DNA from 4 places in the Priestia sp. YIM B13552 genome. Region 4 is predicted to be linked to each of the others. Evidence: predicted binding sites of a transcription regulator. Region 4 holds the regulator's gene; each other region holds the start of a gene.
The links. The regulator Rex, encoded in region 4, represses fermentation and respiration genes when NADH is low (regulators of the CRP and FNR family bind a similar motif). The targets are predictions, from matches to a motif close to TTGTGAAATATTTCACAA.
Positions count from the first base shown of each region.

Region 1: the regulator Rex is predicted to act here: its motif matches at 1,026-1,043, upstream of nirB (nitrite reductase large subunit NirB).
Region 2: the regulator Rex is predicted to act here: its motif matches at 1,028-1,045, upstream of ACFX40_RS13055 (DUF1641 domain-containing protein).
Region 3: the regulator Rex is predicted to act here: its motif matches at 662-679, upstream of ACFX40_RS16855 (ubiquinol oxidase subunit II).

Region 1 covers NZ_JBHZOU010000001.1:614,630-616,836, reverse strand. The annotation lists gene ACFX40_RS03115 (SGNH/GDSL hydrolase family protein) at 1-662, shown strand, start outside; gene nirB (nitrite reductase large subunit NirB) at 1,269-2,207, shown strand, end outside.
Region 2 covers NZ_JBHZOU010000003.1:183,401-185,607, reverse strand. The annotation lists gene ACFX40_RS13065 (ammonium transporter) at 1-281, opposite strand, end outside; gene ACFX40_RS13060 (hypothetical protein) at 278-694, opposite strand; gene ACFX40_RS13055 (DUF1641 domain-containing protein) at 1,124-1,576, shown strand; gene ACFX40_RS13050 (NAD(P)/FAD-dependent oxidoreductase) at 1,610-2,207, shown strand, end outside.
Region 3 covers NZ_JBHZOU010000003.1:935,412-937,618, reverse strand. The annotation lists gene ACFX40_RS16860 (chitobiase/beta-hexosaminidase C-terminal domain-containing protein) at 1-461, shown strand, start outside; gene ACFX40_RS16855 (ubiquinol oxidase subunit II) at 868-1,806, shown strand; gene qoxB (cytochrome aa3 quinol oxidase subunit I) at 1,808-2,207, shown strand, end outside.
Region 4 covers NZ_JBHZOU010000017.1:4,760-6,966, forward strand. The annotation lists gene ACFX40_RS27235 (ABC-F family ATP-binding cassette domain-containing protein) at 1-370, opposite strand, end outside; gene ACFX40_RS27240 (redox-sensing transcriptional repressor Rex) at 829-1,467, shown strand; gene tatA (twin-arginine translocase TatA/TatE family subunit) at 1,521-1,706, shown strand; gene tatC (twin-arginine translocase subunit TatC) at 1,722-2,207, shown strand, end outside.

The sequences.
Region 1 (2,207 bases), on a different contig from region 4:
AAACGGAAGCGCAGGCAAGTGAAGTAAAAACTGCTGTTGTACATAAAGAAAAACAGTTTTCCGATGTATCTGCTTATACAAAAAATCTTCCAGACTTTATCACAAAGCAAATCCAGTCATCTATCGCAAATAAAAAGCCTCTGACTCTTGTAATTGCCACATCCGCAAAGGAAGCAGGGTGGCCTCAGCAGTTAAAAAAAGAGCTAGCAGCTACATATGGAAGTGATGTATTTACGGTTAAAACACTTTCATACGGTAACGGGACAACGGATGAGCTTTTATCCTCACATATTGCCGATCAAATTGATCAGCTTCAGCCAAACATTATTCTGTTTGAAGCACCTCTTAAAAATGATTATCAGCATCTTACGCTAGATGAGACGCTTGAAAATACAGACAAGCTGATTCATCAGCTCAAAGACTTGAAAAAAACCCTTATGATTCAGCCGTCACAGCCATATATTTCACAAACCGAGTCCTATGAAGAAGGGGTAGAAGCGATCAGGGGAGTCTCTGAAGCAAACTGGGTATATTATATGAATCACTCGCTCATTTGGCCGTTTCATTTAGGAGAGTATATAAATAAAGACAGCGGGGATTTAACGAAAAAAGGAAACGAAGTGTGGGGAGAGTACGTTGTGAATTGGTTTACGGGAAAATAAAAAACAAGCCCTATTTCAAAAGAAATAGGGCTTGTTTTTTATAATTTTATTAGATTATGACTTTTCCTCGTTTTATAGTAGTAGCTTTTTGTATCTCTACACTTATAAAGCTTAAAGCCAAAGATCTCTAAAGGAGTCCAAAGTTTTTTAATGTTTACGAGTGGCATTTTAATTCTCCGTTCTGTTCTTTATAAAGGTCTATATATTCATTATAAAGAATACAAGAGTAATAGTAAATACTATAAAGAACGGTTTATTTAAAAAATTCTTTATAAAGAATTTTCAAGGTTTTTATTTTTGCTTATCAACATTCAGGAGTGATTTTTATCATAGCCCAAGTTATTTATTCTTGCTAAATTAATGTTGTGAAAAACATCACAAAATAAATTGTAAAGGATGATCCAAATTAAAACGTAATTAGATCACTTATTTTTTTTGCTTGCTGTTAAAGCAATGGAATCGCATACATACCATAACAGTGTTAGATAACCTAACACATAAGTTGAACGATTCAGAAAATTCATATATCTTAAATGTATCTTTAAAGATGCATAGGAAATATATCTTTGGAACAAGCAGGTATAGACGCCAGGGGAGGAATGGAAGATGCAAAAAAAGAAACTCGTATTGATTGGAAATGGAATGGCTGGAGTTCGAGCGATTGAAGAAGTATTGAAGGTTTCAAGCGAAGCGTTTGAAATTACGATTTTCGGAAGCGAGCCTCATCCAAACTATAATCGTATTTTACTATCAAAAGTGCTGCAAGGAGATACGAATGTTGAAGACATTACGTTAAACGATTGGAACTGGTATCAAGAAAACAATATTACATTATATACGGGCGAAACGGTTACTAGTATCGATTCAGTGAAAAAAGAAGTAGCGACAAACAGCGGCAGAGTAGAATCGTATGATGAGTTGATTTTAGCAACGGGCTCTCTTCCTTTTATTCTTCCGATTCCAGGGTCTGATAAAAAAGGAGTTACGGCTTTTCGAGATATAAAAGACACGGATGAAATGCTTCAGGCTTCTCAGCAGTATAAAAAAGCAGCGGTTATTGGAGGCGGACTGCTTGGATTAGAAGCAGCGCGCGGACTGTTAAATTTGGGAATGGACGTATCTGTCATTCATTTAGCTCCGTATTTAATGGAACGTCAGCTTGATCCAACAGCCGGCAAATTGCTTCAAAACGAATTAGAAAAACAAGGCATGAAGTTTTTGCTTGAAAAACAAACCGCAGAAATCGTCGGCGATGAGCGAGTTGAAGGGTTATCTTTTAAAGATGGGACGTTTTTAGACGCTGATTTAGTCGTGATGGCGGTTGGAATTAAGCCAAATGTTCAGCTTGCAAAAGAAGCGGGACTTAACGTAAACCGAGGAATTGTTGTAAATGACTATATGCAAACGGATATTCCAAACATCTACGCGGTTGGAGAATGTGCAGAGCATAGAGGAATGGTATACGGACTGGTGGCACCTCTGTATGAACAAGGAAAAGCATTAGCAAAAGCGATTTGCGGTGCAGAAAAAGTCCCTTATGAAGGA
Region 2 (2,207 bases), on a different contig from region 4:
GGAATGTCAAGGTGCGATAAATTACCCGAGAGCGCAAAACCGCTTTTACCGACAACTCCACCTAAATCATCGCCGTACATTAATCCAAAACCAATTAAATAGAAACAAAGCGTTCCTATTGTAATATCAGCGAATACTTTCATAATAATATTCACGCTATTTTTATAGCGGACAAAACCTGCCTCTAGCAAGGCAAAGCCGCCTTCCATTAACAAAATCATCGCGGCTGTTAATACAACCCACGTTGTATTTATACCTAAACTTAGTTCATTAACACTCATATCCCAACGCCTCCACTGCTTTTTAATCGTTTTATTTCTTGTACAATAGCAGGCGAAAGCGTAATTTCACTTGTTTCTTCATTTTCCGCTTTTATTAATTCAAGAACTTCATGAAGTTCTCGCATTTGTGCTTTAAGGTGATCAATTTTTTTAAAGCGCTCCTTTACGTATACCATATACTCGACCGCTTGATGCTGACTTAAAGGACGCCCGGTAAAAAATTTACGAAACGGTGATAGTGATTGATACCAAGCTTCTTCAGCACGTTTCTTCTCTTCGTATTTACTAATTTTCGTTTTTATATCTTCTATTTCTTGTGCTTTAGCTTCTTTTAACTTCATTATAAATTCAATTAATTTTAATTGAGGCAACGTAATGACCACATTATGATAAAGTTCATCCACTATAACCATGTTATATCTCCTTACATAAGATGTTATATTTTGATTATATGTAGAACACTATAGTAAGTCAATGTAATTTTTTGAAAACTCTTTAAATAGTAAATGCGCCCTATCTTTTTAATACTTATAGAATATTAAGTTCGTATGTGTTGAAATATGACGTTATTTGTTTTATCGTAGGAAGAGGAATCATGTTAGTTCCCTATTTTAATTTTATTTACCTAGGCAATTATTCGTTTTATTTTTTATAAACTTTTATTAAACAAAGGGTTACGAGGTTCTTCACTTATTTTTTCAACGAAATGAGTTGATTTTATCTCGTATTAAAATTAAAATAGAATTATGTGCAAGATTTCACAACTTCACAATGTAGTTTGAAAGTCTAGCAGATAACTAGGAACTACATATGCAACAGTATCCAGCAAAGGAGGACTTTTCATGTCTCAATCAACTATTCAAAAATCAGCTGCAGAGGAAAATGCTGCTGTACAAACAGAAGCGGCAGTTAACAAAGGTCAAGCGGATGTGTTAGATCAATTGTTAAAGCCTGAAGTACAAGAAGCTCTTACTGTTCTTGTAGATAATTTACCAAAATTATCTGAAATGGTAACGGTGCTTACAAAAACTTACGACGTTGCGCAATCATTATTAACTGACGACGTATTAAAAGAAGATCTACTTGGTGGAGTAAAAGAATTTATCGAGCCGGTAGAAGGAACAGTAAAAGGTCTTGCAGCTACTGCAATCGAAGCAAACGATCGTGCAGAAGCAAATGCTTCTAATTCAATCGGTTTATTCGGTTTATTACGCATGCTTAAAGATCCACAAGCTCAAAAACTATTCCGCTTTGCACAAGCGTATTTAGACATTACAAACGAAAAACAAAAATAATTTTCATTAAAAAGTGTGGACGGAGGATCGACTATGTCAAAACATATTTTAATTTTAGGCGGCGGTTACGGTGGTTTATTAACTGCAATGACAGCTCGCCAACACCTAAGTGCGGATGAAGCAAAAATTACAGTAGTGAACCGTTTTGCTACTCACCAAATCATTACAGAATTACACCGTCTAGCTGTAGGCGGCGTTTCTGAACAAGCGGTAGCTTTACCACTTGATAAATTACTTAAAAACTACAACGTTGATTTAAAAATTGCAACGGTAAAAGAAATCTCACCAGATCAACGTGAAGTATCTCTTGAAGATGGTACAAAATTAAGCTACGACTACCTTGTTACAGCTTTAGGTAGTGAAACTGCTTACTTCGGTATCCCTGGTTTAGAAGAGCACAGCTTCGTTCTTAAATCAGTAAATGATGCAAACCGTTTACGTGCACACGTAGAAGCTTGTATCGCTGAATACAGCAAAACAAAAAATAAAGCTGACGGTACAATCGTAGTTGGCGGCGGCGGATTAACAGGTATCGAACTTGTTGGTGAATACGCTGACTTAATGCCAAGCCTATGTCTAAAACACGGTGTTGATCCAAAAGAAATTTCTCTATACTGTGTAGAAGCAGCTC
Region 3 (2,207 bases), on a different contig from region 4:
CCGTTACAAGAGACGATAACAACAAAGTCGACTTAGCAAAAGTATTCGAAACATCAGAGGATTTAAAAACGGCTTATGAAATTCTACAAAGTGTAAGAAAAGCCTACAATATAGATAGTAATCGCCTTTATTCTACAGGACTATCTCAGGGAGGGTTTGGCACATTTAACTTAAATATAGAACACCCTAATTTGTTTGCTGCTATGGTTCCAATAGCGGGAGGAGCCAATCCAGCTAAAGCGCACCTTCTTACCCACAAACCAATATGGACATTTCATGCTGAAGACGATTCTGTTATTCCTGTTACCTATTCAAGGAATATAATAGAGGTTATAAAGAAAGCTGGGGGGCATCCACTATATACGGAATATCCTAAAGAATTAAAGTATGATCATGCTTCATGGGTTCCCACGTATCAAAATCAGAAAATGATTGATTGGACGTTTCGGCAGGTCAAATAAGCAAATCAGTAAATGTTAAAGCTCAATACTTCATCTAATACTTATGAAAAACTCTTTCAGTTAATAAAAACTGGAAGAGTTTTTTGCTTTCATTAGGCTAGTCACAAGGCAATGCTGACCCTCCTATTACACACCACATTTAACCAAATATGTGACGAAATTATGGTAAAGCCATTTAAACTAGATAAAAATCGCTTCAAGTGTGATAAATATCACACCCTTTAACAACGCAACATGATAATTTTTTAGGAGTAAGCAATATGTCATGACAAACTTCAATATGTTAGGAGGTTTTTAGCCTTTTGATCTGTTGAAATGCTTCTCTAATATGAACGTTTATATACCATTATTATGTACAGAGATTTAGAGGAAGGGAGCCTGAACTTAGGTGAGAAAGCAAAAATCAATGCATATTAGCAAGTTAATCATTCTCTCCGTATTCATCACAATTTTTTTAGCAGGCTGTGATAGTCGTTATTTGATTTTAAACCCGCAGGGGGCGGTGGCTCAAAAAGAATACCAGTTAATTATTTTTTCGATAATTTTATGCACAATTGTTGTTATTCCTGTTTTAGGTCTGCTTGTGTATATCGTTTTACGCTACCGTGATAAGCCTGGAAACAAGGCTCCGTATCGGCCAGACTGGGACGATAGCAAGCGTCTTGAATTTATTTGGTGGGGCATCCCCATTATTATTATTGGTATTTTAGGTTTCGCTACGGCCAGAACAACGTATGACTTAGTAGATCCGCCGCAAAAAGATGTAAAGCCGCTAACGATTGAAGTAACGTCTCTTGACTGGAAATGGTTATTTCAATATCCGGATCAAGATATTGCGACAGTGAACTATGTCAACATTCCAAAAGATGTGCCCGTTCAATTCGTGCTAACGTCAGATGCACCTATGAATTCTTTTTGGGTACCGGAGCTGGGAGGACAATTATATACCATGCCGGGAATGGCAATGGGGCTTTGGCTGCAAGCTGATCACAAGGGAGAATATTTTGGTTCGGGTGCGAATTTTACGGGTGAAGGATTCGCTCATATGAATTTTAAAGTTAAATCTACATCGACAAAAGAATTTAATCAGTGGGTAAAGCAAGTGAAAGAAACATCACCAGCTTTAACAAAAGCTGATTATAACAGTCTTGCCAAACAAGGTCTTTCTCTAGAAAAATCGTATTCTACCATTCCTAAAGGCTTATTTCAAGAAATTGTCATTAAAAACGGTGGTCAATATTATAGTCAGCATCACCATATGAAAAATGAAGACATGAAGACTATGAATGTGGCTTCTGAAGAACAAGTACATGCACAGCACGAGCACCAGGAAGGAGGAAACTAAGTTGTTAGACAAATTAAAAGATTTTTCATCTCATTTTTTTGTGACAGGAGAACCGATGATTTATGGAGCAGATGTTGCCATTTTGTTAACACTAGCCGGTATTATTTTTGTTCTTACGTATCTTAAAAAGTGGAAGTGGCTATGGCGTGAGTGGCTTACAACGGTCGATCATAAAAAAATTGGAATTATGTATATGCTTTCTTCATTATTAATGCTGTTTCGAGGCGGAGTAGATGCACTATTAATGCGTATTCAACTAGCATTCCCTCAGTGGCATTTTCTAGATTCTAATCATTACAACGAAATTTTTACTACGCACGGAACTATTATGATTCTATTTATGGCAATGCCGCTTATGTTTGCGTTCTTTAACATTGTTGTGCCGCTTCAAATTGGAGCAA
Region 4 (2,207 bases):
TTAGTTTTTCGTATTGAACTGAATCATTAAAAATGTCTGGATCGCCCATCTTCGTTTCAAGCGTACGTAATTCTTTTTCCATCTTCTTTAACGGAGCAAAGACCGTCATCATTTCTTCCCATATGGAGAGTGTTGACTCAAGAACTGTATCTTGTCCCATATAATCAATGGAAACACCTTTAGGTTTAATAATTTCTCCGCTGTCATAAGAAAGCTGCTCAGCAATAATTTTTAATAAAGTTGATTTACCAGCACCGTTTCGTCCCACTAGGGCAATGCGGTCTTTTGATTGTACTTCTAACTTTATATTCGATAAAATGGGTTCTGCCCCATAGTATTTTGTAATACCGTTCAATTGTAGAATAATCATTTTTTCACCTCTAGTAGTATATCCATAGTGTATTTTAACATATTTTCAACTACAAGTTCTTCCTACAAGCGTTTGTAATTTGTAGAGAGACAAGGACAAATGATGAAGCGAATGTTTTGATTCATGAAATAAAATGATTTTACCTGCACATTTTATACAGGATACTATGTTAAAATAAGAGATAAGTGCATCTCTGAACTTATATATGATGGATGTAGAAAACCCGTCATGACTAACAAACGGATCCTTTGAAGAGCTAATTACTTCGTTCTAGCTACCGACTTTAAGTAGTGCTGGATAGACAAAAGCCGTCGGGGTGCGAAGCGGAGTATATATAAAACAAGAGAAAAGAGAGAGAATTGGAAGCGCTACCTCAAAGCGGTTGATGCTTTGTGAAAGGTAATGCAATATGACTTGAAAATGTTAGTAATGACATACATGAACTGAGGGGGTACAACGTGAACACTGAACAATTAAAAATACCACAAGCAACGGCTAAACGATTGCCGCTTTATTATCGTTTTTTAAAAAACTTGCATGCTTCTGGTAAACAGCGTGTTTCGTCAGCGGAGTTAAGTGAGGCAGTGAAAGTTGATTCTGCTACTATTCGCCGGGATTTTTCTTACTTTGGAGCATTAGGGAAAAAGGGATACGGCTACAATGTGAATTATTTACTTACATTTTTCCGTAAAACGTTAGACCAAGATGAAGTAACGAAAGTAGCACTTATTGGCGTAGGGAATCTGGGAACGGCCTTTTTAAATTATAATTTTATTAAAAATAATAACACCAAAATTGAGTGCGCTTTTGATGTGATAGAAGATAAAGTCGGTACAAAAGTAGGCGACGTGCCGGTTTATCACCTTGACCAATTGGAAGATTATATGAGTGATGATATCTCAGTGGCGATTTTAACCGTTCCTGCCACTGTGGCTCAGCAAATTACCGATCGTTTAGTGAATTGCGGAATTAAAGGGATTCTAAACTTCACTCCTGCACGCTTAAACGTACCGGATGAGATTCGACTGCATCATATTGATCTGGCTGTAGAATTACAGTCGCTTGTCTACTTTTTGAAAAATTATCCTGTTGAATAAGATGGACTGTGTTACGATTTCCTTAAGTCTAAATTAATAAGGAGAGTGGGAATATGGGGATTGGAGCAGGCAGTTGGATTATTATTGCGATTGTAGCACTGCTTATTTTTGGACCGAAACGGTTACCGGAGCTAGGAAGATCAGTTGGGCAAACGCTTAGAGAGTTTAAGCATGCCGCTAGCGGTGCCTCAGAAGATCGTGAAAAAGATAAACAGCGTCAAGTAGATGACAAAGAGTAAAAGGGTGATCATAGTATGACCGAACAAGAAATGTCAATATATGATCATATAGGAGAGCTGCGAAAACGCATTTTAATTGTTTTATTTTTCTTTGTCATTGCCACAATTGGCGGCTTTTTTATAGCGGATAAAGTTATTGTCTATTTACAGCATGCTGATGAGGCAAAAAATTTAACGATGAATGCATTTAGGCTAACAGATCCAGTTAAGATTTATATGCAGTTTGCTGTTATTATCGGCTGTGTACTTGCAGCTCCTGTTGCACTGTATCAACTTTGGGCATTTATTAGTCCTGGTTTATATGAAAAAGAGCGGAAGGTAACGCTTGGATATATTCCTGTTTCCATTTTTCTCTTTATCGGCGGTGTCTCTTTTTCTTATTTTGTGTTGTTTCCATTTGTCGTCGATTTTATGACGCGCGTTTCTGATGAGCTGAATGTAAACCAAGTGATTGGCATTAATGAATACTTTTCTTTTTTAATGCAGCTCACACTGCCTTTT